4 regions of the Bacillus sp. SH7-1 genome follow, and region 1 is predicted to be linked to each of the others. Evidence: riboswitches for the same ligand, from Rfam matches in the RefSeq annotation. Region 1 holds a riboswitch; each other region holds the start of a gene.

Region 1 (7,496 bases):
AAGGAGATTTCTATTGATACTGAAACTTCATATGGGTTGAATTCTTTCTTTCATGTACATGTTCAAACTTCTTTATATATATTAGAAATTACGAAAAAATTATATGAAAGCATAAATTTTGATTTCGTAATTTATGATATATTTGGTGCTGGAGAGTTAGTAAAGGAGTATTTACAAATTCCAGGTGTAGTTTCTTCTCCTATATTTTTAATTCCTCCAGAAATTTTAGAGACTTTACCTTTTCATCCAAATGCAGAAATACAATTCCAACCCGATGAGCTTTCCGGCCAATTACTATATCAAATGGAACATAAATTTGGCGTAAAGCCTAAAAATAATCTTCAATTTATGCATAATAAGGGAGATATTTCTCTCGTGTACACAAGTCGTTATTTTCAACCTAATAGCGATTCATTCGGAGAAAATAACATTTTTATTGGGCCGAGTATTTCAAAGCGTAAAACAAATGTAGAGTTTCCACTTGAATTGCTTAAAGATAAGAAAGTGATTTACATTTCAATGGGAACACTACTTGAAGGACTCGAACCATTCTTTAATACATGTATTGATGCTTTCTCAGATTTTGATGGGTTAGTTATAATGACAATTGGTGATAGAAATGATCGTTCTAAAATTAAAAAAGCGCCAAATAATTTTATAATTTCTTCATACGTACCCCAATCAGAAATATTAAGTGAAGCAGATGTTTTTATTACACATGGCGGTATGAATAGCGTTCACGATGCCATTTATTTTAATGTCCCATTTGTCATAATTCCACATGATAAAGATCAGCCAATGATAGCACAAAGATTAACTGAGCTTGAAGCAGCACATTGGTTATTGAAAGAACATGTTAATATGCAAACTTTGAAAGAAGCAGTAACAGATGTACTTTCAAATGAAAAGTATAAACATGGTATACGAAAACTTAACGATAGTTTTTTAGAATGTGGGGGTTCCAAAAAAGCAATTGCAGTTATTGAATCTCTTTTAAATAAATAGTGTCAACAATATACAAGCATAGAGGTTCAATCTTTATGCTTGTATATTATTATCCCGCAAACTGCACAGCAGTATTTGCGTGTAAAAAAGCAGTATCAAAAACAGGTACAGTAAGGTCGTTTTGGGAAATAAGCAAAGGAATTTCAGTACATCCTAGTAATATTCCTTCTGCGCCATTTTGAATTAATGATTTTGTAATTTGTAATAGTTTTTCTTTTGATGTTTCTGAAATAATTCCTTTACTTAATTCATTTAAAATAACATGATGAATAAAATTTCTTTCCTCTTTATTTGGGATGATTGTCTCAATGTTATAATTTGCTAGACGTGATTTATAGAAGTCTTGTTCCATCGTTTGTTTCGTACCCAATAGTCCAATACGCTGTATATTCTGTTCTACCATTTCTTTAGCACTTACATCACCAATGTGAAGAAGCGGGATGGATATTGCACTTTCTACTTCTTCAGCAAATAAATGGACCGTATTGGAACACATTAATAAAAATTCAGCTCCAGATTTTTCAACCTTTTTTGCAACTGTGACTAATTCGTTTTTCACTTCTTCATACTGATGATTTTGTAATAAAGTAGTTACCTCATCAAAGTCCATGCTATATAAAACAAGCTTTGCATTTTGATCATATTGAGAGAGTGTAAGTGTATTAATATGTTTATAGTATAACGATGTAGATTCCCAACTTAGTCCACCAATTAAACCAATTACTTTCATCGTACATTCCTCCCGTAACTATTTTGAATTTATTATTTCATAATTCCGATAAGAATACAATGATTTAAATGTACCGTTAAATAAAAAATAAAAATAATTAGAAAAGTATTGAAATTTATACTTCTTAGTGCCATAATACGAATTACAAATTAATACTTATCCAGAGAGGTGGAGGGAACGGCCCTATGAAACCTCAGCAACCCCTATGTACATTTATAGGAAGGTGCTAATTCCGCAGAGAACACGATGTGTTTTTTGGAAGATAAGAGGATTCTTGAACGTGAAAGAAAATGACCTCTTATGTAAGAGGTCATTTTTTGTTGTATAGAAAGGAAGTGTCGATGCATAATTCATTTTCAAAATAAATATAGAGTAATAAAAGTTGACTAATATGAGAGGGGAATTGAAATGAACAAATTATCAACAAAATTAGTAGTAGCAATTGGAATTGGATCGGCTTTATACGGGATATTAGGACTTTGGGGGTTTTCTATTGCACCAAATACATTTATTAAACCTGCATTAGCTATATTAACTGTTTTTGGAGCTTTATTTGGTCCAGTGGCAGGACTATTAATAGGACTTATCGGTCATACCGTAACAGATACAATCGCTGGATGGGGTATTTGGTGGGGGTGGGTTATTAGTTCAGGAATTATCGGCCTTGCAATGGGTCTCATTCAAAAACGAGTTGGCTTTAGTGTGAAAAACGGGACGTATAATAAGGGTGATATTTCTAATTTAGCCATTACTGGGTTAATTGGTATTGTCATTGCAATTATATTTGCTGGGGCATTCGATATTATTGTGATGGGAGAACCGTTTGACAAAATTGTTATACAAGTATTAGGAGCAACAATTGCTGATGTTATTGTGTTTTTAGTTCTTGGATTGCCAATTACAATTGGTTTAGCGAAATCTAATAAGAAACATACACATTTAAAAATTGAAAAGTAGGGATGTTAACATGCAACCAATTATTTCTTTTGAACAATTCAGCTTTCAATATGAACATGCAGCACAGCCTACTGTAAAAGACATTACGTTTCATATATATCCTGGAGAAAAAGTACTAGTTGCTGGACGTAGTGGTTCAGGGAAGTCAACGTTAGCTCATTGTATGAATGGGCTAATCCCATTTTCTTATGAAGGGACTAGTACTGGTACTATTTTAATTGACGGAAAAGATCCGAGGAAAGGAAGTGTTTTTGAACAGAGTAAACAGGTTGGAACAATTTTGCAAGATCAAGATGCACAATTTATTGGTCTTACAGTAGAAGAAGATGTAGCTTTTTATTTAGAAAACGAATGTGTAAATCAAGTTGATATGAAAAAGATTGTTTCGGATTCATTAAAAAAGGTGAAGATGCATACTTTTCATAAACAAAGTCCACATGAATTATCAGGAGGGCAAAAACAAACTGTTTCTCTAGCAGGTCTGTTAACAACAAATGCTGATATATTATTGTTCGATGAACCGTTAGCAAATTTAGATCCGCTAAGCGCCATACATACAATACAACTAATTAAAGATATACATAAACAATATAATAAAACAATTGTAATTATTGAACATCGAATAGAAGAAATGTTAAACCTGGATTTAGATAAAATCATTTTAATTGATGAAGGTGAAATTGTTGCGATTGGGACACCTGAAAAGATTTTAGCGTCAAATATATTACCATCTATAGGCTTAAGAGAACCTATGTATATAGAAGTATTAAAGAGATTACATTTTGATAGTAATAATGACGTAATATACCCACTTGAAAATCTTCATAGGGAAAGTGTTAGTAGCGTAATAAATGAGTGGATGGAGAAGCAAGTTTTTTGTAAAGACACTCCTACAAAAAAAGAATTATTGAAAGTAGAGAACTTGTCATTCTCATATTCTAATAAACAAAAAGTATTAGATAATGTGAATTTCTCTATATATAAAGGGGAAATAGTAGCACTTTTAGGCCATAATGGAGCTGGAAAATCAACATTAGCTCATAGTCTTATAGGGATAAACAAAACAAAGAATGATAGGATTTTAATTGATGGAGTAAATATTAATTCTTGGTCTATTCGTAAACGCGGTGAGGTTATATCTTATGTGATGCAAAATCCTAATCATATGATTACTCAACCTACTGTTATGGAAGAGGTTTCGTTTTCATTAAAATTAAAAAAAATTTCAAAGGAAGAAATTAAGCTTAGAGCGGAAGAAGCGTTAAAAGTTTGTGGTTTGTATCCATTTCGAAATTGGCCAATTCAGGCGTTAAGTTATGGACAAAAAAAGAGATTAACGATTGCATCTGTACTAACAACAAATCCGAAACTTATCATATTAGATGAACCGACAGCGGGACAAGATTATTATCATTATAAACAATTTATGTCGTTTATTAGAAAATTAGCTGCAAAGAGAATATCGTTTATTTTGATCACACACGATATGAATCTCGCATTGGAATATACAGACAGAGCGATAGTTTTACATGAAGGGAAAATTATTGCGAATAATACCGCTTCTATTGTGTTAGGGCATCCAGAAACGTTACAAAGAGCGAATCTAAGGGAAAGTTCATTATTCAAACTAGTTAAATTTAGTGGGATTGCATATCCCGAAAGGTTTATAGAACTTTATTTTGATGTTAAGAGGAGGGAGGAAGGTGTATAGTACATATTTTCATCGCATGGATGGAGCAGTAAAATTGTTGTTATTTATTTTTTGTATGACGCTTACTTTTTTATTTTTTGATTTTCGTGTATTGCTAGTTGTATTTTTGATTGGATGTATCGGACTTTTAGTTGCCAAAATTCCATTTCGTAAAATTTTTATTGTTTTTAGTGTTATATTCACATTTAGTTTATTAAATTCTGTCATGATTTTATTTATTACACCAACCCATGGATCTGAATTAACCGAATCCTATACTTCGTTTGTGCATATTGGGTATGCAACAATTACGTATGAAACATTATTTTATGCAGCTACACTGTCATTAAAATATTTTACTTTATTACCATTCACACTTATTTTTATTTATACGACTGATTCAAGCGAATTCGTGAGTAGCTTAAGTAAATTTCGTATTCATTATAAGATTACATATGCAATAAATATTGCATTACGTTATATACCTGATATTCAGTCCGAATATAAAGTTATTAAACATGCGCAAGAGGCGAGAGGAGTAGCTTTTGAAAAAGGAGAAGCCAGTTTATGGATTCGCATGAAAAACCGTGTCTTAATTTTCTGGCCTTTAATTATTCATTCTCTAGAGAGAATCGATACGGTTTCAAACGCAATGGATTTAAGGGGATTTGGAAAGAAAGATACACGTACGTGGTTTTATACAAAGAAAGCAAAAAGTAGGGATTTCTTTGCTTTCTTTGTAGGTGTTTTTATTTTAATTGCTGCAGTATATTTAAAATTACATGTATTTCAAAACTTTTGGTATCCATTTTAAAGCACTCTCAAATGAGTGCTTTTACTTATTTTTATATAGACATGCTCAAAAAAGGGATATTTACATAATGTATAATACGAACCAGTTAAAATGATCAACTACCTATTAGTTTTCAAACCAAAAGGAGGAGAAAATATGAGTTACGGTGGTTCTTGTGGTTTTGGTGGAGGTTTCGCTTTATTAGTTGTGTTATTTATTTTGTTAATTATCGTTGGATGCAGCTGCTGGGGCGGAGGGTACTAATTTCTAATTAGTCTCCACAAATGTAAACTAAAAAAACATAAAAGATACTTATGTATCGAAACAAATAAAAAAGGAGCAATTATGCTCCTTTTTTATTTGTTCTCATATGAGTTCTGATTACATTTTGGGAATGTAATTGTCAAAGTGGTACCTTTATTAACAACGCTTCGGATTTTTAAACTACCTTGCATCGTTTCAATAATCTTAACAGCAACCATTGTACCTAAACCTGTACCTTTCGTTTTTGTACTAAAATACGGTTCGCCAAATCGATTTATTTGCTCTTGTGACAAACCAATTCCGCTATCTTCAATTCGTATTATAACTTTATTATTACTAATAGATGAGGAGATATTTAAAGTGCCACCATTAGGCATTGCTTCAATACCATTTTTTATTAAGTTTAAAAAACATTGCTGAAAGTGCTGTTTATTTCCAACTATTGTTGCCGTAGAGAAATCTTTTGTAATATGTATTGTATTCATATTACATAAAGGTAAGATCATATTAATAACTCGATTTAACTCTTGTTCTACTGAAATCTCATCTAATTTTTCTGAAGCAGGTTTGGCAAACGTTAAATAATCATCAATTATTCCTTGGGCACGATGTAATTCTTCAAGTATATGCTTAATATACTCGTCTCTTGATTCTGGAGTTAAATTTGGTGTTTTTAAAAGTTGAGTAAATCCTTTTACAACAGTTAAGGGATTTCTTACTTCGTGCGATATACTGGCAGCTAGTTGACTGACAATTTCCATTTTTTCCATTTTAATTAACTTCGATCGCATACATACTGCATCTTTTAAAACTTCATTAAAATAAACTACAAACAACATTAAAGTAGTTGGTAATATTATGAAATAAATAATGTACAAATTATTCACTTCAAAATCTGATAAAGTTAATACAATTACAGTTGTAAATATTCCTAGAAAAAATGTTAAAAACATTGTATAAGCTACTTTGATTTTTTTATTATACGTATTAAATTTTGCGGATGCGAATGCTGTAATGATAAACATTGTGCCATAAACTAGTATTGTTAACATACTAAATCCATAAAATGAAAATCTTGTAATTAATAAAATAGCAAACAATATGATACCGACAGGGAAGCCACCATAAAGTGTACCTATTATAACTGGTATTTGTCTTAAATCATGAATGCAATTTTCATCCATATAGATAGGATAGCGCATACATAAAATAAGAGGGATACTCGTACAAAGTATAATAAGTAATTTTTTATATTTCTTCAAATAGTGCCCGCTATCATATATAAAATAAAAAATAAAGATACTAATTAAAATGTAAAGAAGATTATTTAATACGTTTTGATTAATATAAACAAAGTCCATAATATTTGCCTCATTATTTTGAATTTCCTTTTCATATATATTATACATGATTATAGTAGAAACTTTATGCTTTTAATACTATAAGTTTATATCTTTTCAGCATTTACCACTTTTAGCCATTCTTCATAAAATTCTTCAATTGATGCATATCGTTCAGTTCGGTTTTCATTTACAGCGCGATACGCTATTTCATATAAATCCCTACTTGCTTCCCATTTTGTAAAGGAGCGATCTATTCCACCCCCTAAAATTACGAAAGCCATTGCACCTATATTAAATACATTTGTTTTTGCATCAATCATAGCGTTTAGCTCAAATTCTTCAGGAGACATAAAACGCGAGGAACCCCATAATCTTCCCATTTTATTCACAAATGGTTTTTTAGAATATAAATCAATATCACAAATTTTTGTCTCATTTGTATGAAAATCATATAAAATACTACCGTCATAAAAATCTATCGCTACATAGTTTTTCTTTTCGACATATGTATGGAAAGAAAAAATGGAATTTAAGGATTGAATTCGTTTCATAACAGGTAAATGCTTAAATTTATAAAATGGAGAGTTTGGATTATTATATTTCTCAGGAGGCGGGAAACTCCAGTGCGAATGAAGACATTCACCATCAAACCAATCGAAAATCAATACATATCCAGATTGAACTGGAAAATGTTCAATTAGTTTTATAAGCGAG
Region 2 (7,496 bases), on a different contig from region 1:
TACAAAATTCTCTTAAAAATGGTATCGTTTTTTATAACATATCTCCACTAGAAAGGAATAGAGGATATGCTAACTAAACATCGAATTCTATTTATTGGTGCTGGTCGTATGGCAGAAGCTATATTTTCCGGATTACTTAAAACAAGCAAAGAATACATCGAAGAAATTATCGTTTCTAACCGAAGAAACGTAGAAAAACTGGAACAATTACAAGCGCGATATAATGTGTCTACTACAACAGATTGGAAGCAGCATGTTACATCTGTTAATACGATTGTTTTAGCAATGCCGCCTTCTGCACATGAAGGTTTATTAGCGGAATTATCTCCGTTACTATCGAATCAACTTGTCGTAACGGTAGCTGCTGGCATTGGACCATCTTATTTAGAAGAAAGACTTCCCGTGGGAACGCCTGTTGCTTGGATTATACCAAATACAGCTGCTGAAATTGGAAAGTCTATCTCCTTATATACAATGGGACAATCAGTAAATGAGATGCATCAAGAAACCCTGCAACTGCTTTTAAAAGGCATTGGTACTTCGCAACTTTGCACTGAAGAGGAAGTTCATCAGCTTACTGCAGTTACTGGAAGTGCACCAGCTTTCCTTTATTACTTTGCTGAAAGCTTAATTGAAGCAACAAAAAGTTATGGAGTCGATGAAGCAACCGCAAAACACCTTGTCATTCAAATGATTTCTGGCTCTGCTTCTATGCTTGAACAAATGCAAGATCCAGGTAACCTCCGCGAACAAGTAACAACACCCGGTGGTTCCACAGCTGAAGGTCTCAAAGCTTTATATGAATATAATTTTTCGGAGGCAATTCAAAAAGCAGTAGAAGCAACAAACAAAAAAGCTAGGGGGAAATAATATGAATTTAACAAGTTTAAAAGACTATACAACATTACATAACGGTGTAAAAATGCCTTGGTTCGGTTTAGGTGTTTTTAAAGTAGAAGATGGTTCAGAAGTAATTGAATCTGTAAAAGCAGCAATTAAAAATGGCTATCGCAGCATCGATACTGCAGCAATTTATCAAAACGAAGATGGTGTTGGACAAGCAATCCGTGAATCAGGTGTTGCACGTGAAGAATTATTTATCACATCAAAAGTATGGAATAGCGATCAAGGATATGAAACAACACTTCAAGCATTTGAAACTACATTAGAAAAATTAGGTCTAGAATATTTAGATTTATATTTAGTACATTGGCCTGTAAAAGGGAAATATACCGAATCATGGAAAGCATTAGAAAAGCTTTATAAAGATGGCCGTGTTCGCGCTATCGGTGTGAGTAATTTCCACATTCACCACTTACAAGACGTATTTGAAATTGCTGAAATTAAGCCAATGGTCAACCAAGTGGAATACCACCCACGTTTAGCACAAGAAGAGTTACATGCATTCTGTAAAGAACATAATATCCAGCTTGAAGCTTGGTCACCATTAATGCAAGGACAACTACTAGATAATCCAGCGTTACAAGAAATTGCGACAAAATATAATAAATCAACTGCGCAAATTATTTTACGCTGGGATTTACAAAACGAAGTTGTAACAATTCCTAAATCAATTAAAGAACATCGCATTATTGAAAATGCAAACATCTTTGACTTTGAATTAAGTGCTGATGATATGAAAGCAATTCAAGCTCTAAATGAAGATCGTCGCGTTGGTCCAGATCCAGATAATTTTAACTTCTAGTAGAAAAACCACTGCCATATGCAGTGGTTTTTCCGTTTAAGAAAACTGAAAATTTAAACTATATTCCATTTGGTTGACACTTTATTATTCAAGGTGTAAGATTTTGAATTATCAAAGAAACACAAAAATTAATAAAATTTATTCGTTTACTCATTGTATCAAGAGAGGTGGAGGGACTGGCCCTTTGAAACCTCGGCAACAGGTTCATTTTGAATACTGTGCCACTTCCTGCAAGCTTTATGCTTGAAAGATAGAATGAGGGACTTCGTTTATATACGGGTGCATAACTTGTACGTAAAAATCCCTCTTTCTCAATATGAAAAGAGGGATTTTTTATTTTTCATTTCCCTCATCATCATCCAAACTTAATTATTTAGGAGGAAAATCAAATGAAAAAGAAGTTTGTACCCGGTATTGCATCAGTTGTAGGAGTAAGTATTTTATTAACTGGTTGCGGTAGTTATAAAAACGAAGCAAGCGGAGCAAATGCAAAAGACGAGGCACCTAGTAAACAGGTTTTAAACTTATCTTCACCTACTGAAATACGAACAATGGATACGGCTCGTGCTACAGATACTGATTCTGGTCAAGTAATGAGAAACGTATTTGAAGGTTTGTATAATCTTGGTGAAGGTAACAAACCTGTTCCTGGTGTTGCAAAATCTCATGAAGTAAGTGGCGATAAAACGAAATACACATTCCATTTGCGAGATTCAAAATGGTCAAACGGCACTCCTGTTACAGCGAAAGATTTTGTGTTCGCTTGGCAACGTGCCGTAGATCCAGCAACAGCATCTGAATATGCATTTTTATTCTTTGATATTAAAAACGCAACAAAAATTAACAACAAAGAACTTCCAGCCGACCAACTTGGTGTAAAAGCAGTTGATGACCATACGTTTGAGGTAGAATTAGAGCGTCCTGTTCCTTATTTTATTAGCTTAACAGCATTCCCAACATTTCTACCAATTAATGAGGAATTCTTTAAAGCACAAGGTGATAAGTACGCTTTAGAAGATAATACAATCTTGTACAATGGAGCTTTTACACTAAGCGATTGGAAGCACGAACAAAGCTTTAAATTTAAGAAGAACCCTACCTATTGGGATAAAGATACTGTCAAACTAGAAGAAATCAATTTTAACGTCGTAAAAGAAAAATCAACAGAAGTAAATTTATTCGAGTCAAAACAATTAGATCGTATAAAACTAACATCTGACTTTGTTGATAAATATAAAAAAGATGCTAACTTTAAAGAACGTCCAAACGTAGGCGTACAATTTTTACGTATGAATCAACAAAACAAAGTACTTCAAAACGTTTCTGCACGCCAAGCAATCGATCAAACAATTGATAGAAAATCCTTTGTAAATACGTTATTAAATGATGGCTCTACACCAACATTTGGTCTCGTTCCAAAAAACTTTGCAAAAGGACCTGAAGGAAAAGACTTCCGTACTGCAAACGGCGATTTAACAAAAGTTGATACAAAATCTGCACAAGAGTTATGGAAAAAAGCTAAACAAGAGCTTGGTTCTGAAAAGATAACATTAGAATTATTAACGAGTGATGCTGACCTTGATAAGAAAACTGGTGAATTCTTAAAAGGACAACTAGAAAAGAATCTAGATGGATTAACAGTAAATATAAAACCGCAACCGCGTAAGCAACAAGTTTCGCTTTTATTAAAAGGTGACTACGAAATCGGAATTGATGGCTGGAGCCCTGACTTTGCTGATCCAATTACATTCCTTGAGCTATTTACAACGAATAACCCTTATAACTTAGATCATTACTCTAATAAGGAATTCGATGAAACAATAGCAAAAGTGAAAACAACTTTAGCTGGTGATGAAAAAGCTCGCTGGGAAGCATTACTAGCATCTGAAAAAATATTATTTAAAGACTCTGTTATCGCTCCTCTTTATCAAAAAGGAGAATCTTATTTAGAACGTTCTTATGTGAAAGGAATTGTGCAAGTAGACTTTGCAGGTCAATTAAACTTCAAATGGGCAAAAATTGAAAAATAAATTGTAACTTTGACCAACGTTATTCCACCATACTAATTATTTTTTCACAAAATGCATTAAAAGTAGGTTCCTTAATACACGGGAATCTACTTTTTTAATATATTATTTCGAGAAATTAACATTCCGTTTTTATTATTGACATATAGTTCTTTCCAGTGTTAATATTCTAAATAATCAAAGAAACGAAATATTTCACCATCAAAATATAATGTCTCCTATGTTGAAACATATAACGACAGATTATAGTTCGACATGTATATACATATAGAACACCTGATTACCTATAAACAAATATTCATAATAGGTTTTATCTTCTTCTATAGCTACTTCACGACATGGACATTATGACGTTACGAACAACACATTTAGGGAGGAAAGAACAATGAAGAAAAAAGTCGTACCTGTTGTTGCATCTGTTTTAGGAGCAAGTCTACTACTAACTGCTTGCGGGGGAAATAAAGATAATGCAAGCGGAGCGAAAGCAAATGATAAAGCACCTGATAAACAGGCAATTAACTTATCATTCGCTTCAGAAATTCCGACAATGGATGTTGCAAAAGCAACGGATGGGGAATCCATGAACGTAATGCGAAATGTTTTTGAAGGTTTATATGCAATGGGAGAAGATAATACACCTATTCCTGGTGTTGCCGAGTCAGTTGACGTTAGTCCCGATAAAACAAAATACACATTCCACCTACGTGATTCAAAATGGTCAAACGGTACTCCTGTTACAGCAAAAGACTTCGTCTTCGCTTGGCAACGTGCCATAAATCCTGATACAGCAGCTGAATATGCATTCTTATTCTTCGATATAAAGAATGCTAAACAAATAAACCAAAAACAATTGCCAATTGATCAACTAGGGGTCAAAGCCGTTGATGACAAAACATTAGAAGTACAACTAGACCGTCCTATTCCCTACTTCTTAAGCTTAACGACATTCTCAACATTCTTGCCAATTAATGAAGAGTACTTAAAGTCTCAAGGCGATAAATACGGTTTAGAAACAAATCATTTAATTTACAACGGTGCTTTCACATTAGATAACTGGAAACATGAACAAAGCTTCCAATTGAAGAAGAACCCTAACTATTGGGATGCTAAAACTGTAAAATTAGAAGAAATCAACTTCAATGTCGTTAAAGATAAGTCTACAGAAGTTAACTTATATGATTCAGGACAAATTGATCGCGTTGCTTTAACTGCGGAGTTTGTTGATAAATATAAGAGCGATCCAAACTTCAAAGAACGCGCTGAAGTTGGCATTCAATTTTTACGACTCAATCAAAAAAATGAAACATTAAAAAATCAACATGCACGCCTTGCTATTAACGGAGCAATGAATAAAAAAGCTTACGTAGAAACAATCTTAAATAACGGCGCTGTTCCAGCTGAAGGAATGGTTCCTGCGAAATTTGCAAAGAGCCCAGAAGGCAATGACTTCCGTGAAGAAAATGGAAATCTAGTCAAAGATGATGTGAAAACAGCAAAAGAAAACTGGAAAAAAGCGAAGCAAGAACTTGGTACTGACAAAGTAACAATTGAACTATTAACTAGTGATAACGCTTTAGCTAAAAAGACTGGTGAATATTTAAAAGGTGAACTAGAAAAGAACTTAGATGGATTAACAGTGAATTTAAAACCACAACCACGTAAACAACAGTTAAAACTACTATTAAGTGGTGACTATGAAATCGGTATTGATGGCTGGGGCCCTGACTTTGCTGATCCAATTACATTCTTAGATTTATTTACAACAGATAGTGCTTACAACTTCGATAAATACTCTAACAAAGAGTACGATGAGCTAATTCATAAAGTAAAAACAGATTTAGCTGGTGATGAAAAAGCTCGCTGGGAAGCAATGAAGCAAGCTGAAAAAATTCTATTACAAGACGGTGCTGTCGCTCCTTTATACCAACAAGGTCGTTCTTACTTACAACGCGGATTTATTAAAGGACTTGTAACAACTGACTTCGGTGGTGAGTTTAACTACAAGCGGACAGAAGTTGCAAAATAATAAGTGCTAATAAAAAGGTATCCAATTGAGGATACCTTTTTATTTTATGCCTCTTTAACTACAGAGCTTCTTCTTCCCTTTACCATTCCTTTTATAGCTAAAGTCATCACTGCTACTGATTGTGTAACCAATACAATAACTAATAATGAAATAATATTTCTCTCTAAACTAACTCCTCCGAATATTATTGTATAATAGTCATTCGCTGCATATGTTGCAGGAAATAATCCGCCGATTGTTTGATATGTTTTAGAAAGCATTTCATGTGGTACGATTACACCCGAACTTACAAGTTGTAACGATAGTGAGATGATATTAAAAATCATACCTGCGTTTCCAAACACAGTTAGAAACATTTGTGTTAATGAAAGAAATGCGAAGAAGACTATTGTCAATATTCCTCCTCCCTTTCTTTTTGTATTGAACCAAAACTCATCATAAATATAAACACAAACATCAAATATGTTTTCCACGTCAAAGAAGGTATATGCCCTGACCAAAGATAGCTAATCAAATAGTTAATCCCCATAATACAAGACGATATTACTAAACTAATACTTATTAGTTTTACATATTTGAACATATCTTTTCTCCTTACTTTTCTAACTCTTCAAATTGTAGATTCACCGGCTCTTCTAAAAGTGTTTCATAAAAGTTCTCTGCCAAATCTGTTGAAGGAATTTTTTCATCCACTTCATCAAATCGAATACTATCTAGCCACACACAACCTTCTCCTGATAATAAAACACCAAATGCAATACCAAGTGCTTCTTCTTTTATATCTAATACAACCGAGTACGATTGCCAGTTATTCGAATTTTTAATAGGACGATTTTGCATATTATCCATAGCGAGCGGTTCTGTATCTTTTCCATCTACTCGCATCCACAATCCTGCCCAATCTCTTACATTTTCACTCTTAACAAATGCTGTAAAACGTAATCTCTTCCCTACATATTTATCCGCTCGGAACATCTGCATTAATGTTGAAAATCCTCCGTGTGTAACATTCTCTTTTGCTTTTATGTATGCAGATACTTTCCCTTGATGGACAACTTCATAATCTAAACCCATCTCATATTCAGCAGGATGACTTCCACTTAAGATCCATCCTTTCGGTATACCTTTTTGCATTGAAACACCCTCTCTTTCTATATAAAATGACTGGAAGTACTTTCGATATTTCTTTGGCGGCAATTGAAACATTCTTTTAAAAGCTCTCGTAAATGCCTCTTGTGAGGAAAAACCATATTGCATTGCAATATCAATAACAGCTCTTTCATTCGATACTAAAGCCTGTGCAGCATGAGTTAATCTTCTCTTTCGAATGTAATCCGTTACACTCATCCCAATATAACTTTGAAAAATACGATGAAAATGGTACATCGACACTGCACTGTGAGATGCCACTCTTTCTGTTGTAAGCTCTTCATGTAGGTGATTCTCTATATATTCAATTGATTTTTTTATTATCTCTTTATATTCTTCATGCATTTTAGTCCCTCCCTCACAACTTCAATTTACCATATACATACAAATTGTTTTTGATTTAAATTGCGGATTAGCCCTTGTGATTACAGAATAATAATTTATTTTCAACACATACATAATTACATGATTTTGGGAAAAACTTGTATAGAATGAATTTACATAAGGAGGAATTTATAATGAGAACTCTACTATCGGTTTTATTAGCTCTTATGCTAGTACCCGCATTAACAGGATGTAAAGCTCCTGC
Region 3 (7,496 bases), on a different contig from region 1:
AGCCTGCACATATTCTTCTTTCGTATTCACATTTATAAACCAATCTGCATTCGCTTGTACATCTTCACCAGCAATATATTTCACATTACATTGTGATAAAAGCTGACCCATACTTCTTTTTTCTTCTTGAAGCAAAGTATAAATCTTTTCTTTCACGCGGTTATGATACGCTGCAAGTAGCGGTTGTTTCCTTCCATTAATAATAGGTACAACTGCATCACACTCATCACCCGTTTGCTCCAGTAAAATGGTAAACCATTCATGCGAAACATTTGGCGCATCGCAAGGCATAATAGCATACCAATCTGCTTCTATGTATTCCATACCTGATACAATCCCTGCAAGCGGTCCATTCCCTTTATAGTGCGGGATATCTTCTATAACAGGAACTTGTACGAATTGCTCTACTCGCTCTTTTATATCAGAATGACTAATGACTACAACATCTTGGAGCGTCCTTGTCATCACTTTCAAAATATGCTCAATAAACGTACTCCCTTGCCAGCTCGCTAACGCTTTCGGCTCACCGAATCTACTCGACATACCGCCTGCTAACACAATTCCAGCCCATTTACTCATTGGCGATGCAGCTCAAATGTAATATGACCTAGTTCTGGTAAAATTAATTTATTCATCGCAAGGCGAACCGCTCCGCTCGATCCTGGCATCGAGAAAACTACTTTGCGCCCAATTGTACCACCAATCGCTCTACTTAACATTGCGCTGCTTCCGATATCTTCTAAATAACTAATCATGCGGAACAACTCACCAAATCCGACAATTTCTTTATCTAATAACGCTGATACTGCTTCAATTGTGACATCGCGTTTCGTAATACCAGTTCCGCCATTTGTTAATACAACATCTACGTCTTCCTTATGATAACCAGCTAACACAGCTTGCTGAATACTTTCTTTATCATCTTTTACAATTTCATAAGAAGTCACTGTATGGCCTGCTTCTTTTAACAATTCATGTAATAGTTGTCCGCTCTTATCTGTCTCTTCTGTACGTGTATCGGAAATCGTTACAATCTTGCAACGCACTTCTTTTGGCGCTTGTTTTTTATGTTCGGTTACGCTCATTTTTTATCTTTCCTTTCTTAAAGACTTTTCTTCATTTTATCATACATACCTTTACACAATTATGTATGAAGCCGATGATGCATCATGATACAATATAAGTATACTAATCCACAAAAAGGAAAATATAAAACATTCTTTCTTATCCCCTATAGACTTCACATCGTTAGCTATCCTTTAACTTTTCTTATATTTTCTACATAGTAGAATGCAGTTTTTAAAATTACACTACCAAATCAATCGGAGGTCTACCTATTATGGAACTATACAAAAAATTAACAACAACATTCATCCTCTTATTCGTCGCTTCCATCACTGTTGGCTTTTCTCTAAAAGGCGCAATTCCATACGCTACATTAGTAAGTATTCTATTCGCCACGCTATTTTTACTAAGCAGTGCATTTTGCGCGGGTAAAGCACGTCAAATGAAAGGTTGATTACATATGTTCCAGAAGAAACCAACCCTTTGCAAATCATGCAAAACAGAAATATAAACGTATGAAAAAATATATTGAGCTAGAAAGAGAAGTACATTGTCATTCATGTATTCAAATAATAAGTAAAAAAAATAAAAAAAGCTTTGCGCTCACTGCGCAAAGCTTTTTTTCATATATTATAGACCAGCTTGCTCTTTTAAAGCTGCAGCTTTGTCTGTACGTTCCCATGTTAGATCTACATCAGTACGTCCGAAGTGGCCGTAAGCTGCTGTTTGTTTGTAAATTGGGCGACGTAAGTCTAGCATTTTAATAATACCAGCTGGGCGAAGATCGAAGTTGTTACGAACTAGTTCTACTAATACGTCTTCAGATACTTTACCAGTGCCGAATGTATCAACTGAAATTGATACTGGTTGTGCTACACCGATTGCGTATGCAAGTTGTACTTCTGCTTTATCAGCAAGACCAGCTGCTACGATGTTTTTCGCAACATAACGAGCTGCATATGCTGCAGAACGGTCAACTTTTGTTGCATCTTTACCAGAGAATGCACCGCCACCGTGGCGAGCGTATCCACCGTAAGTATCAACGATGATTTTACGTCCTGTTAAACCAGCATCACCTTGTGGTCCACCAATTACGAAGCGGCCAGTTGGGTTGATGAAGAATTTCGTTTCTCCATCCATTAATTCTGCTGGAACTACAGCCTTAATTACATGCTCTTTTAAATCGCGATCGATTTCTTCCCATGTAACATCTGGATGATGCTGTGTAGAAATTACAATTGTATCTACACGTACAGGTTTACCATTTTCATCATACTCAACTGTAACTTGCGTTTTTCCATCCGGACGTAAGTATGATAATGTGTCATCTTTACGTACTTCAGTTAAACGGCGAGCTAATTTGTGAGCAAGCGAGATTGGAAGTGGCATTAATTCTTGTGTCTCATTACATGCGAAACCAAACATTAAACCTTGGTCTCCTGCACCAATTGCCTCAATCTCAGCGTCAGTCATTTGACCTTCGCGTGCTTCTAGCGCTTGGTCAACACCCATAGCGATGTCAGCAGATTGCTCATCGATAGATGTTAAAACTGCACAAGTTTCTGCATCGAATCCGTATTTTGCGCGTGTGTAACCAATGCCTTGAATTGTTTCACGAACGATTTTTGGAATATCTACGTAAGTAGAAGTCGTAATTTCCCCCGCTACCAATACTAAACCAGTTGTTACAGTTGTTTCACAAGCTACACGTGCATTTGCGTCTTTTGATAAGATCGCATCTAAAATTGAATCAGAAATTTGGTCACAAATTTTATCTGGATGTCCTTCAGTTACAGACTCAGATGTGAACAGATGACGTTTTTTTGTCATGTGGTAAACCTCCCTACAGTAATTGTATATATTGTACGGAACTCATCCTTAATTTGCCACAAACTGCGACATACATTTATTCTCCCACAAGCATACAGAAAAACCTTTCCTACTTTACATAGAGGAAAGGTTTAATTTGCTACTTGCATACTGCTTTTTGCCCTTCGCTCTTATCGTTCGAGACCTGTAGCCTCGCACAGGTTTTAGCACCTATTCACCTGTATTTACCACTACAAGTGAGGTTGCTGGGCTTCATCGGGCCTGTCCCTCCGCCAGCTCGGGATAAGAGAGTATCCGTCCCAACCTATACTAAAGAAATGATATTCATTTGTCAATTAATATTCACATTTTCCTGAAAGTTTTTCTCAATGCGCCTAAATTGAAATATTAATAAGGAAATAATGTATTCACACAAACAAAAAGAAATAAATAGTATACATTATTTATATAATTGTGTTATACTCTTGTTGGGGATTACGAGAAATATTTCATTAAATGAAAAGGATGGTATATAAATATGAGTACTGTGAATGTCCAAATTGGTTTACACGAATTATTGAACGGAAGCAATGCACAGATTCAACTAAGTGTTCCGCAATTAGTGGAAAAAGTATTAATGCGAAATGAAGGGAAATTGACTTCGACTGGTGCCGTTTCTGCTTCAACAGGAAAATATACAGGACGTTCTCCTAAAGATAAATTTATTGTGAAAGAAGCATCGGTTGCTGACAAAATTGCTTGGGGAGCTGTGAATCAACCGATTTCTGAAGAACATTTTAATAAATTATATACTAAAGTTTTAGAATACTTAAAAGAAAAAGAAGAGTTATTCGTCTTCAATGGATTTGCAGGCGCTGACCGCAATTACCGCCTACCAATTCAGGTTATTAATGAATATGCATGGCACAATTTATTTGTACATCAATTATTCATTCGTCCAACTGAAGAAGAATTAACAACTCATGAATCAGAGTTCACAATTGTTTCTGCGCCGAATTTCAAAGCTGATCCAGCTGTTGACGGTACAAACTCTGAAGCATTCATTATGGTTTCATTCGAAAAACGTATCGTACTAATTGGTGGTACAGAATACGCTGGAGAAATGAAAAAATCAATCTTCTCTATTATGAACTTCTTACTACCTGAACAAGATATTCTTTCTATGCATTGCTCTGCAAACGTAGGTGAAGAAGGCGACGTGGCACTATTCTTCGGATTATCTGGAACAGGTAAAACAACATTGTCTGCTGATCCAAACCGTAAATTAATCGGCGATGATGAGCATGGATGGTCTGATAACGGTGTATTCAATATTGAAGGCGGTTGCTACGCAAAATGTGTAAACCTTTCTCACGAGAAAGAACCACAAATTTTCGATGCAATCAAATTTGGATCTGTTTTAGAAAACGTTATCATTAATAACCAAACGCGTATCGCAGACTATAACGATACTACTTTAACAGAAAATACTCGTGCTGCATACCCTATGCATGCGATCGACAATATCGTACTGCCAAGTGTTGCTGGACACCCAAATACAATCATTTTCTTAACTGCTGATGCATCTGGCGTATTGCCTCCAATCAGTAAGTTATCAAAAGAACAAGCTATGTATCATTTCTTAAGTGGTTACACTAGTAAACTAGCAGGAACAGAGCGCGGTGTTACATCTCCGCAAGCAACATTCTCAACTTGCTTCGGTTCACCATTCTTACCACTTGATGCATCTCGCTATGCTGAAATGCTTGGTGAAAAAATCGAGAAACACGATGCGAAAGTATTCTTAGTAAACACTGGCTGGACTGGTGGCGAATACGGCGTTGGAAAACGTATGAACTTAGGTTACACTCGTGCAATGATTCAAGCTGCATTAAACGGCGAACTTGCGAAAACAGAAACAGCTAAACATGACATCTTCGGTCTTGAAGTTCCACTTCACGTACCAGGTGTACCTGACGAAGTGTTAATGCCTGAACAAACTTGGGCTGATAAAGCTGCTTACAAAGCAAAAGCAATCGAGCTTGCAAATGAATTCAAAGAGAACTTCAAAAAGTTCGACAGCGTATCTGAAGACATTATTAACTTAGGCGGTCCAATCGCTTAATTGCAAACTTTCTGTTGGAATAACCCTTTTACTCATATGAATAAGTGTCGTGTAACCGTAAAGTTCCGCGTACTCACCGACAAAACCCAATGCGGCTTAACGGTTCACACACTTACATAAAAAAGAAGCTTACGTTTTTTACGTAAGCTTCTTTCTATATCTTCTCTCTTCATCCGTGATGTAGTTCGGAAAAATTACAGAAAATTCATTTTATAATTATTCACTTTTCGTTTTTTATGATAAAATTTACATATACAGGAAAGGGTGAGTCCTATGAAAAATTTTTCTCGTACAGGAAAAATATTATTCAGTTATGGAGCCATTCAAATGTTTTGGGGACTTGTGATGCTTAACGTTAATTTATTTGAGCATACAAGTGAAACGATAAAATACATCATTCTAATTACCGGACTAGTTTGTTGTATTATATCCAACTTTTTCAAAGAACCTAAGGGTCATACTAATACTTGATTTCATATTAACTTACTGGAAGCAGAAACCTGTATTTTATGCAAAGCTACGCTTCCTGTTGTACTATCCATCGCCGGATTCTCTATTCCATCTAAAAAGATGCTTTTTATCTTTTTAGCTCTTCGTTAATTCTTTTTCATCTTTCATGCTATAGTATCCTAAATTAACAACAATTAAGAAATAGCCGCCCATAATCCCTACTGCAAATGCCCACATCACCATGTGGTGCTCAATTTCGTACATAATAATAGCACCTAAAATAGCCGCAGCAAAACGATTAAACATACCAAGCGTCGGTGCTTTCGTTTTCTTTACGATACTATCTCCAAGCTTCTCAATTCGTCTCCCTAAAAGCCAAACGCAATACATACTTACGATAAGTCCAATTCCAGCGCCTAAAAAATGTGCTGAAAACGGTGTTAACATCCATCCTATTAACAAAATACCTAGTATATAATACGATTGAATTTTAAATGACCTTAATGACATACTAATCATGCTGTTCTCCTCTTCAGTAATTTTTATCTATCCAACAAAAAATTTCTTTCAAGTTTATACTGCTTACATCCATTTCAATCAAATCAAAAACAACATAAACGATATATTTACGTTGTTTAAATGTTTTTAGGAAATAATATTATACAAGATTTCAAACATCATATTCTTATAATTTGTGACGTTTTTCCAAACATTTTTCGTCCATTTATGAAAAAAGTGATATCAATCTATGAACATACGGATATGATGTAATAAGCACACAAATAAAGGGGGCGTCTAATGATTTATTTTTTAATGGCTCTCATCCACCTTATTATCCCTGCACTTATTGGACTTTCATTGTATTGGTACACGAAAAACCATAGTATTTTCTACGCTGTCCTCGGTGTCCTTCTTCCAGGTATTATTCTTATCACACTCTTCCGTATTCCATTTTTAAACTTAATCCCACTTATTACTGCTATCTTATTTCTCGTCTTCTTACCAAAAATAAAAAAATAGGAAAGCAGATCATAGGTGATCTGTTTTCCTATTTTGATATAGGTTCCCCCGCAATAGAATGAACTTTTACTTTCTCCGATTTCACAAACCATAGACCGAAAAAAATGATAATTCCACCGATTATTTGTTGAAACGATACATATTCATCTGCCCATACAGCTGCAAATAAAACAGCTACAAGCGGCGTTATATACATATATACCATCGTATGTGACGCCCCAATTTTTTGAACACCAACATACCACATCACTAAACCAAATACCGTTACAAAGAAAATCGAATATAGTAAAGCAAATAATGTCATTCCATGTGTAATGTGAAATGGCATTATAAATACGTGTGGTCCACTTAACAATAAGAGCGGAATCGCACCAACTAATGCTGACCATGCGGTAACACGTAGTGCTGAATATTTTTTAATTAATGGACCAGCTAAAACAGGATAAAGCCCCCAGCATATTGATGTAATGAGCCCAATCCCATTCCCATAAAAAGAACTAGCAAGTGAATGCCCTGCTACTAAAACTAATGCTGCCCCACCAAAAGCAATCATAGAACCGATTAACTTTCGAGAAGAAAATTTTTCTTGTTTCAAGAAAATCGCAAATAACGTTGTAAAAATAGGTGAAATAGAAATGAGTAAAGAGGCATTTGTAGCGGATGTATATTTGACAGTTTCCATAAATAATGTTTGATACAGTATAATACCTACAACGCTAACGATGATTAATCTAGGTATATCCTTTCGCTCCATATAAATCGACTTTTCAATAAAAAATGTAAGAAGTAACATAAGCGGTGCCGCCGATATCATCCGAAGTGCAGTAAACTCAATTGCTGTAAATTCTAAAAGTCCATATTTCGCAATCGTAAAATTAATACCCCAAATAATAACGACTGTTAAAAGTAATAACTCAATTCCCCATCTTCTCATGCGTATCCCCTCCGCAAATAAAATTATACAGAAAATTCAATCATATGTACATTTCATTATGTGAAAAGATCTTTATATCTTGCGAACCTTTTG
Region 4 (7,496 bases), on a different contig from region 1:
TAGTAATTTCTTAATTATGAGCTCAATAGTATCCATCCGTTGTAGTGTTATGCGGTGGGTTATTCATTAGGGTTAGTAGCCAGGAACAGGGATTTACCCGTATTTCAAGGGCGGGGATTGACTATACAGTGGTTCAAATAATTTCGTTATTTATGCGATTATTTGTTGGGGTTGCTAAAGCCATTTTGTCCTACACTAGTAGGGCTTTTTTATTAACAGTAATTCCTCAATATACACGAAATATGCAAATATGCATATTGTATTTATTTGGAATTTTTATATGTTAAAATTAAATATAGAGATTTTTATATGTAATGAACTAAAATTAGAAATATCCAATGAATTTTGAGAGGTGTTACATGTTTAAAAACAAGAAATTAATTCGATTCGGTCTAACATTACTTGTATGTTTATTTGTAATTGATTTTACAATCAGTTATTTTCAAGCATATCTTGAATCAGCAGGTATTAAATGGGTAGTATCAGAAACTTGGAGAACTATTTTGTTAGATGCCCCTGAAAGTATATTGGTTATTTTAGGCGCAATTGCTTTATATGATTTCACAAAAGAAACATCGCCAAAAGACGCATCTATTTAAATGCGTCTTTTTTCTTTGCAGTAATTTCTTTAACATCATGGAATACTCTCACTATTACGGCCAAAATCGTTATTTCCTTTTATCTGTACGCCTTTGTCATGTGAATTATTTCTAGATTTTGTGACTAGGCTGAACTGGTTAAATAAACGTTTGTTTAAGATGTATGTTCGGTAGGAAGAAATCGATGGAGCTCAGGGGGTGAACAAAGAAAAATAGTGAGTTAATCAAACGTTTGTTTAAGGTATATGTTCGCTAGGGAGAAATTGTTGCAGCTCAAGGGTGAACAAAGAAAAATAGTGAGTTAATCAAACGTTTGTTTAAGATATATGTTCGGCGAGGAATTGGGAAAGGATCTAAAAAATTTATATATTTATTTTTTCTTAACAAATGGCGGAAAAATAAGAAAAATTCGCAGGATTATTAAAAATTATCACGAAATAAGTAAAAGTTTAGCGAATAATGGTTTGAAATAATAAAACGTTTTCTATATGATAAAGGTAAAGGTTAGTAAAAAAGTAGGTGAATTTATGACAGTAACATTTTATTCATATCCAAAGTGTGGCACATGTCAAAAAGCAAAGAAATGGTTTGAGGCAAACGATGTAGCATATGAGATGATTCATATTGTTGAAAATCCACCATCAAAAGAAGATTTACGTAATTTACATGAAAAAAGTGAATTACCATTAAAAAAATTCTTTAATACAAGTGGAATGCGTTACCGTGAACTTGGTCTGAAAGATAAGTTGAAAGATGCAAGTGAAGACGAAATGTACGAGCTTTTAGCATCTGATGGCATGTTGATTAAACGTCCAATTGTAACAGATGGAACGAAGGTAACACTTGGTTTTAACGAAGAGCAGTTTGAAAGTGTGTGGAAAAAGTACCAATAAGGTATTTTTACATAATTAATACATTCACTGGAGGTACAGTCATGAGCATTCCAAATAATTTACGTTACTCTGAAGAACACGAATGGGTAAAAACTGAAGGTAATGAAGTTGTTATCGGTATTACTCACTTTGCACAAGGTGAGCTAGGCGATATCGTATTCGTTGAACTTCCTGAAGTAGGTGCAACAATCGAAGCTGACGAGCCATTCGGCAGCGTAGAATCTGTTAAAACAGTTTCTGAGTTATACGCACCTGTAAGCGGTAAAGTTGTAGCAGTAAACGAAGAATTAAGTGACCAACCAGAACTTGTTAACGAATCTCCATACGAGGGTGCATGGATGGTTAAAGTTGAACTTTCTGATGCAAGCCAAGTTGAAAAGTTATTAACTGCTGAAAAATATGCAGAAATGACAAACCAAGACTAATTATAGTCGACTAAAGGACAGCCTTTGTGCTGTCCTTTTTTATTTTGTGTTACATAATGCATTTAAAAACGAGTGCGAATGAATAAGCTATTATGGGAATGAATGTTTTTCGGTAAGGTTTCATGGGGCTTTGTAATCTGAACGAGCCGCTTGCGCTTTTCATTATGATCCAGCTCCAGCGGCTAGAACAGTCGGTCATTTCACTCCTTCACTTGAGGCAAAAGGCGCCTCTAGCTCAGGAGTTCCAATGCCCTCCTGTTCTGAACGAGCCGCTTGCGCTTTTCATTATGATCCAGCTCCAGCAGCTAGAACAGTCGGTCATTTCACTCCTTCACTTGAGGCAAAAGGCGCCTCTAGCTCAGGAGTTCCAATGCCCTCCTGTTCTGAACGAGCTGCTTGTGCTTTTCATTATGATCCAGCTCCACCTCTTAGCCCTTCATGTCTAAGAACCTTCCGCACGAGAAGACAAAAAGCGTCTTCTGTGCGAAAGAACCTTAGCCAACAGGGCTAAACAGTCGCTTCTGCTTTTCTTTTGCAAAAATAAACAGGAAACAACATGAAAATAACGAATATACTATATACTAAGTTAAAGGTTGTATAGTATATGGTGATCGGGTGATGACATATGATTTATGTAGAAAAAGTCATTATTGTAGAAGGTACATCAGATAGAAGAAAGATTGAATCTATTATTCGGGAACCGGTGGAAATTGTTTGTACAAATGGTACAATTGGTTTGTCGAAAATGGATGAGCTCGTTGATCAGTTTTTTGATAAGGAAGTGTATGTGCTAGTGGATGCTGATGATGCTGGAGAAAAGTTAAGGAAACAATTTCGAAAAGAATTTCCGCAAGCAGAGCATATTTATATTGATCGCTCGTACCGAGAAGTGGCAACTGCGCCATCTTCACACTTAGCAAATGTATTATGGGGAGCTGACATTGACGTTTATACAGAATATTTACGGTAAGGAATGATAGAAGTGATTGACTGGACAGGAGCCGAAGCTACAGCCTTAATAGAGAATGAAGAAAAAACAGTGTTATATGTATATACTCCAATGTGTGGAACATGCCAATTAGCAAAAAAGATGTTAACGGTTGTTGAGATGACAATTGAGGATCTAAAAATTGGGATGTTAGATTTAAATTATGCTCCGCATTTAGCGAAAGAGTATGGAATCGAAAGTGTACCGTGTTTACTTGTTTTTGAAAATGGGACACTCATGAAGAAGATATATGCATTTCATTCGGTTGAATATTTATATACGGAATTAAAGTAGGCGGCAAAGTTTTTGCCGCCTCGACATATTTCTTGGGAAATATGTCGAGATGCAGGGTGATTACAGTATTTGTCGAGCGAAAGTAACAGGATTGCTCTTTAGTGAGAGGGAATGGTATGTGTAATAGAAAGTGATATGAAGGATGTGATTTAGGGTGAAATTATATTCTTTGCTGCAATCATTTGTAAATTACGCTAATGGTCAATATCATTTAGAGCCGCTTTTAAGACAAGGAGAAAAAACTGTTAATTTCCGCTTTGGAGATGAAAGTTGTTCGTTACAAATTTCAAGAGATTATATAGAGCTGCTACATGAGGAAAGAGGAACAGAGCAAATTGTTTGTGTAGATGAGGAAGATATAAAACAATTGGTGAACGGCAATGTACGATTGCAAATGCTAATGAATGATGGACGTGTGCAATATTCGGGAACGTATCGAACGATGCTATTAGTTGAATCGATGTTTCATATATGTAAACCAATGTCAGTAGGTGCTTAAAATTCTGAAGTTTCATTTTTTGCGAAAATTTCTGTTGACATGGTGTATGGATATTGATACAATTCAATTCATAAAATATAGACAATTTCATAAATTACAAATCAGACGAAAATGTAATCTGATTTCTCTTATCAAGAGAGGTGGAGGGACTGTGCCCTGTGAAGCCCGGCAACCGTCAACTTATGTTGAAATGGTGCCAATTCCTGCAAAGCGAATGCTTTGAGAGATGAGAGAGAGGGATAATGTTGTTATATACGCATATAAACCTTTCTGCTTCTCTAAAGCGGAAAGGTTTTTTTGTTGTTTGAATGTGGAGGACATTCAAATAATAAAAGTAGTGATAACGGTGGACTACACGCATCAAAAATAAAAAATTGCGGAGTCGATCAAAACAAAATAGGGGTGATACACCATGATTTTATTAGAGAATGTAAAGAAAATATATAAAGCAAAAAGCGGTGATGTCACTGCTGTAGATAATGCCAATTTAAAAATAGATAAAGGTGAAATATTTGGTGTTATCGGATATAGTGGTGCTGGAAAAAGTTCTTTAATTAGATTATTCAATCAGCTAGAGAAACCAACTTCTGGCCAAATTACAATTGCAAATCGTGTCATTTCAGCAATTACAGGAAGCGAACTTCGTAAGGCAAGACAAGAAATCGGAATGATTTTTCAACACTTCAACTTACTGTGGTCACGAACTGTACGTGAAAATATCGAGTTCCCACTTGAAATTGCAGGTGTCGATAAGGCGGCGAGAAGAAAACGTGTTGACGAGTTAATTCACCTTGTTGGATTAGAAGGAAGAGGAGACGCGTATCCATCCCAGCTAAGCGGAGGACAAAAGCAACGTGTTGGGATTGCAAGAGCGTTAGCTAATAACCCACAAGTACTTTTATGTGATGAAGCAACGTCAGCTCTTGATCCAGAAACGACAGATCAAATTTTAGATTTATTATTAGATATTAATAAGCGTCTCGGTTTAACAATTGTACTCATTACACACGAGATGCACGTGATTCGAAAGATCTGTAATCGTGTTGCGGTAATGGAGAAAGGAAAGATTGTAGAAACTGGTCCAGTACTTGATGTATTCCGTAACCCACAGAAAGACATTACGAAACGATTTGTACAGCAGTTAACGGATTCTGAAGATACAAATGAAACGATTGAAAGTTTAATTGAAAAGTATCCAGATGGAAAAGTAATTCGTTTGCAGTTTATCGGTGAGGCTGTAGAAAGACCAGTGCTTCAAAGATTAATGCAGCGCAGTGATATAGAAGTTAGCATTTTACAAGGAAATATCGCACAAACGAATAATGGTTCTTATGGTAGTTTAGTTGTTCATTTAAATGGTGAGGAAACAGCGATTCAGCAAGCAATAGAGGGAATACATCAAGATCAAGTAGAGCTGGAGGTGATTGCACATGGATAAGTTACTCACAAACGTTGATTGGAATCAAATGTTAGAAGCAACTGGTGAAACGTTATATATGACGGCAATCGCAGCTCTTGCCACATTTGTTTTAGGACTAATTTTAGGATTGTTACTCTTTATGACAGCGAAAGATAATTTATGGGAAAACAAAGCGGTTAACACGGCGATTGGAGCGTTCGTAAACATTTTCCGCTCGATACCGTTCATTATTTTAATCATTTTATTAATCCCATTCACAAAGATTCTGCTTGGAACAATTCTTGGAGCGAGTGCTGCACTTCCAGCTTTAATTATTGGAGCGGCACCGTTTTACGCGAGAATGGTTGAAATCGCCCTTCGTGAAATTGATAAAGGTGTAATTGAAGCTTCAAAAGCGATGGGAGCAAAAACAAGCACAATTATTTTGAAGGTGTTAATTCCAGAATCGTTACCAGCATTAGTATCTGGTATTACGGTTACGACAATTGCTTTAGTAGGCTATACAGCAATGGCGGGAGTTGTTGGTGCTGGTGGCCTTGGAACACTTGCTTATTTAGAAGGATTCCAACGAGGAAATAACGACGTAACAATCGTTGCGACAATTTGTGTATTACTAGTTGTATTTTTCATTCAATGGATTGGTGATCGTGTAACGACTCGAATAGATAAACGATAATAAAAAACGGGAGGATGTTTCAAATGAAAAAATTATTACTTACAGCACTTATTTCAACTTCTATTTTTGGGTTAGCTGCTTGTGGTGGGAAAGATAAAGATGAAAAGAAACTTGTTGTTGGGGCTTCTAACGTACCGCACGCTGAAATTTTAGAAAAGGCAAAACCGTTACTTGAGAAAAAAGGAATTGAGTTAGAAATTAAAAAATTCCAAGACTACGTATTACCAAATAAATCGTTAGCGGATAAGGAATTAGATGCAAACTACTTCCAGCACATTCCGTATTTAGAAAAAGAAATCAAAGATAAAAAATATGACTTTGAAGTAGCAGGGAAAATTCATTTAGAACCAATTGGTGTGTACTCTCAAAAGTATAAGAGCTTAAAAGAACTTCCAGACGGAGCGACAATTATTATGAGTAATTCAGTTGCTGACCATGGACGTGGTTTAGCAATTTTACAAAAAGAAGGCATTTTAAAAATTAAAGACGGATTAGATCCAGTTAAAGCGACTACAAAAGATATTGCGGATAATCCGAAGCATCTAAAATTCAAAACGGATATCGAGCCTGGTTTATTGCCACAAGTGTATAACAATAAAGAGGGCGACGCTGTTTTAATTAACTCGAACTATGCAATTGATGCGAAGTTAAACCCAGAAAAAGATGCAATTGCAATTGAAAGTAATGATTCACCGTACGCAAACGTAGTAGCCGTTCGTAAAGGCGATAAAGATAAGAAAGAAATTAAAGCTCTTGTAGAAGTATTGCACTCTAAAGAAATTGAAGACTTTATTAATAAAGAATATAAAGGGGCAGTTGTTCCTGTAAAAGAATAATTGCTGCGGAAGGGCTGGTGTATGCCGGCCCTTTTTATAACTACATAATTATACGGGAGTAGGGGACATCATATGAAAAAGGTTCTATTGTCAGTTGTTACAGCGCTGTCTGTATTTACATTAGCTGCTTGCGGAGGGAAAGAGGAGAATAAGCTTGTTGTGGGAGCTTCTAACGTGCCGCACGCTGTTATTTTAGAAAAGGCTCAGCCGATATTAGAGAAAAAGGGTATTAAATTAGAAATTAAAAAATTCCAAGATTATGTGTTGCCGAATAAAGCGCTAGCGGATAAGGAAATTGATGCGAACTACTTCCAGCACATTCCTTACTTAGATAAAGAAATTCAAGAAAAAGGATATAAAATTGTAAACGCAGGAAAAATCCATTTAGAGCCAATGGGCATTTATTCTAAGAAATATAAAAGCTTAAAAGACTTGCCAGATGGCGGGACAGTTATTATGAGTAATAACGTAGCGGAGCGTGGCCGTATGTTAGCATTGTTACAAAAAGGCGGCGTTATTAAATTAAAAGACGGAGTAGATGTTGTTAAAGCAACAGTAAAAGATGTTGTAGAAAACCCGAAAAACTTAAAGTTTAAAACAGATGTTGAGCCTGGACTTTCACCGAAGCTATATGAAAATAATGAAGGAGATGCTTTATTTATTAATTCAAACTACGCAATTGATGCAAAATTAAATCCAACAAAGGATGCAATTGCGATTGAAGGATCAGACTCACCGTATGCAAATATTATTGCAGTTCGTAAAGGTGACGAGAAGAAAAAAGAAATTAAAGAGCTAGTAGAAGTACTGCATTCAAAAGAAATTCAAGATTTTATTAATAAAGAATATAAAGGTGCTGTACTTCC

The links. Region 1 has a riboswitch for S-adenosylmethionine ahead of DN390_RS30035 (ECF-type riboflavin transporter substrate-binding protein). Riboswitches for the same ligand answer to the same signal wherever they lie in the genome.
Region 2: it holds a riboswitch for S-adenosylmethionine, as region 1 does, so the genes downstream of both, DN390_RS18550 (peptide ABC transporter substrate-binding protein) here and DN390_RS30035 (ECF-type riboflavin transporter substrate-binding protein) in region 1, are expected to answer to the same signal.
Region 3: it holds a riboswitch for S-adenosylmethionine, as region 1 does, so the genes downstream of both, metK (methionine adenosyltransferase) here and DN390_RS30035 (ECF-type riboflavin transporter substrate-binding protein) in region 1, are expected to answer to the same signal.
Region 4: it holds a riboswitch for S-adenosylmethionine, as region 1 does, so the genes downstream of both, DN390_RS27090 (methionine ABC transporter ATP-binding protein) here and DN390_RS30035 (ECF-type riboflavin transporter substrate-binding protein) in region 1, are expected to answer to the same signal.

What each region holds. Positions count from the first base shown of each region.
Region 1 covers NZ_QNUD01000067.1:349-7,844, reverse strand. Annotated here, with positions in the region: gene DN390_RS30045 (macrolide family glycosyltransferase) at 1-1,005, shown strand, start outside; gene DN390_RS30040 (aspartate/glutamate racemase family protein) at 1,055-1,735, opposite strand; SAM riboswitch class I at 1,889-2,004, shown strand; gene DN390_RS30035 (ECF-type riboflavin transporter substrate-binding protein) at 2,144-2,692, shown strand; gene DN390_RS30030 (ABC transporter ATP-binding protein) at 2,703-4,403, shown strand; gene DN390_RS30025 (energy-coupling factor transporter transmembrane component T family protein) at 4,396-5,196, shown strand; gene DN390_RS30020 (YjcZ family sporulation protein) at 5,332-5,439, shown strand; gene DN390_RS30015 (sensor histidine kinase) at 5,532-6,800, opposite strand; gene DN390_RS30010 (protein kinase domain-containing protein) at 6,887-7,496, opposite strand, start outside.
Region 2 covers NZ_QNUD01000021.1:56,721-64,216, forward strand. Annotated here, with positions in the region: gene proC (pyrroline-5-carboxylate reductase) at 67-870, shown strand; gene DN390_RS18545 (aldo/keto reductase) at 872-1,705, shown strand; SAM riboswitch class I at 1,858-1,962, shown strand; gene DN390_RS18550 (peptide ABC transporter substrate-binding protein) at 2,095-3,735, shown strand; gene DN390_RS18555 (peptide ABC transporter substrate-binding protein) at 4,118-5,758, shown strand; gene DN390_RS18560 (ABC-2 transporter permease) at 5,803-6,153, opposite strand; gene DN390_RS18565 (hypothetical protein) at 6,150-6,341, opposite strand; gene DN390_RS18570 (helix-turn-helix transcriptional regulator) at 6,353-7,252, opposite strand; gene DN390_RS18575 (YusW family protein) at 7,426-7,496, shown strand, end outside.
Region 3 covers NZ_QNUD01000030.1:110,002-117,497, reverse strand. Annotated here, with positions in the region: gene DN390_RS22465 (molybdenum cofactor guanylyltransferase) at 1-579, opposite strand, end outside; gene DN390_RS22460 (MogA/MoaB family molybdenum cofactor biosynthesis protein) at 576-1,085, opposite strand; gene DN390_RS22455 (hypothetical protein) at 1,340-1,519, shown strand; gene metK (methionine adenosyltransferase) at 1,696-2,895, opposite strand; SAM riboswitch class I at 3,063-3,184, opposite strand; gene pckA (phosphoenolpyruvate carboxykinase (ATP)) at 3,413-4,999, shown strand; gene DN390_RS22440 (hypothetical protein) at 5,273-5,470, shown strand; gene DN390_RS22435 (ATP synthase subunit I) at 5,585-5,968, opposite strand; gene DN390_RS22430 (hypothetical protein) at 6,248-6,469, shown strand; gene DN390_RS22425 (DMT family transporter) at 6,498-7,403, opposite strand.
Region 4 covers NZ_QNUD01000045.1:1,042-8,537, forward strand. Annotated here, with positions in the region: gene DN390_RS27060 (DUF3937 family protein) at 360-599, shown strand; gene DN390_RS27065 (arsenate reductase family protein) at 1,127-1,492, shown strand; gene gcvH (glycine cleavage system protein GcvH) at 1,534-1,917, shown strand; gene DN390_RS30895 (hypothetical protein) at 2,165-2,428, shown strand; gene DN390_RS27075 (toprim domain-containing protein) at 2,543-2,887, shown strand; gene DN390_RS27080 (thioredoxin family protein) at 2,891-3,199, shown strand; gene DN390_RS27085 (hypothetical protein) at 3,354-3,698, shown strand; SAM riboswitch class I at 3,824-3,931, shown strand; gene DN390_RS27090 (methionine ABC transporter ATP-binding protein) at 4,111-5,136, shown strand; gene DN390_RS27095 (methionine ABC transporter permease) at 5,129-5,794, shown strand; gene metQ (methionine ABC transporter substrate-binding lipoprotein MetQ) at 5,818-6,630, shown strand; gene metQ (methionine ABC transporter substrate-binding lipoprotein MetQ) at 6,703-7,496, shown strand, end outside.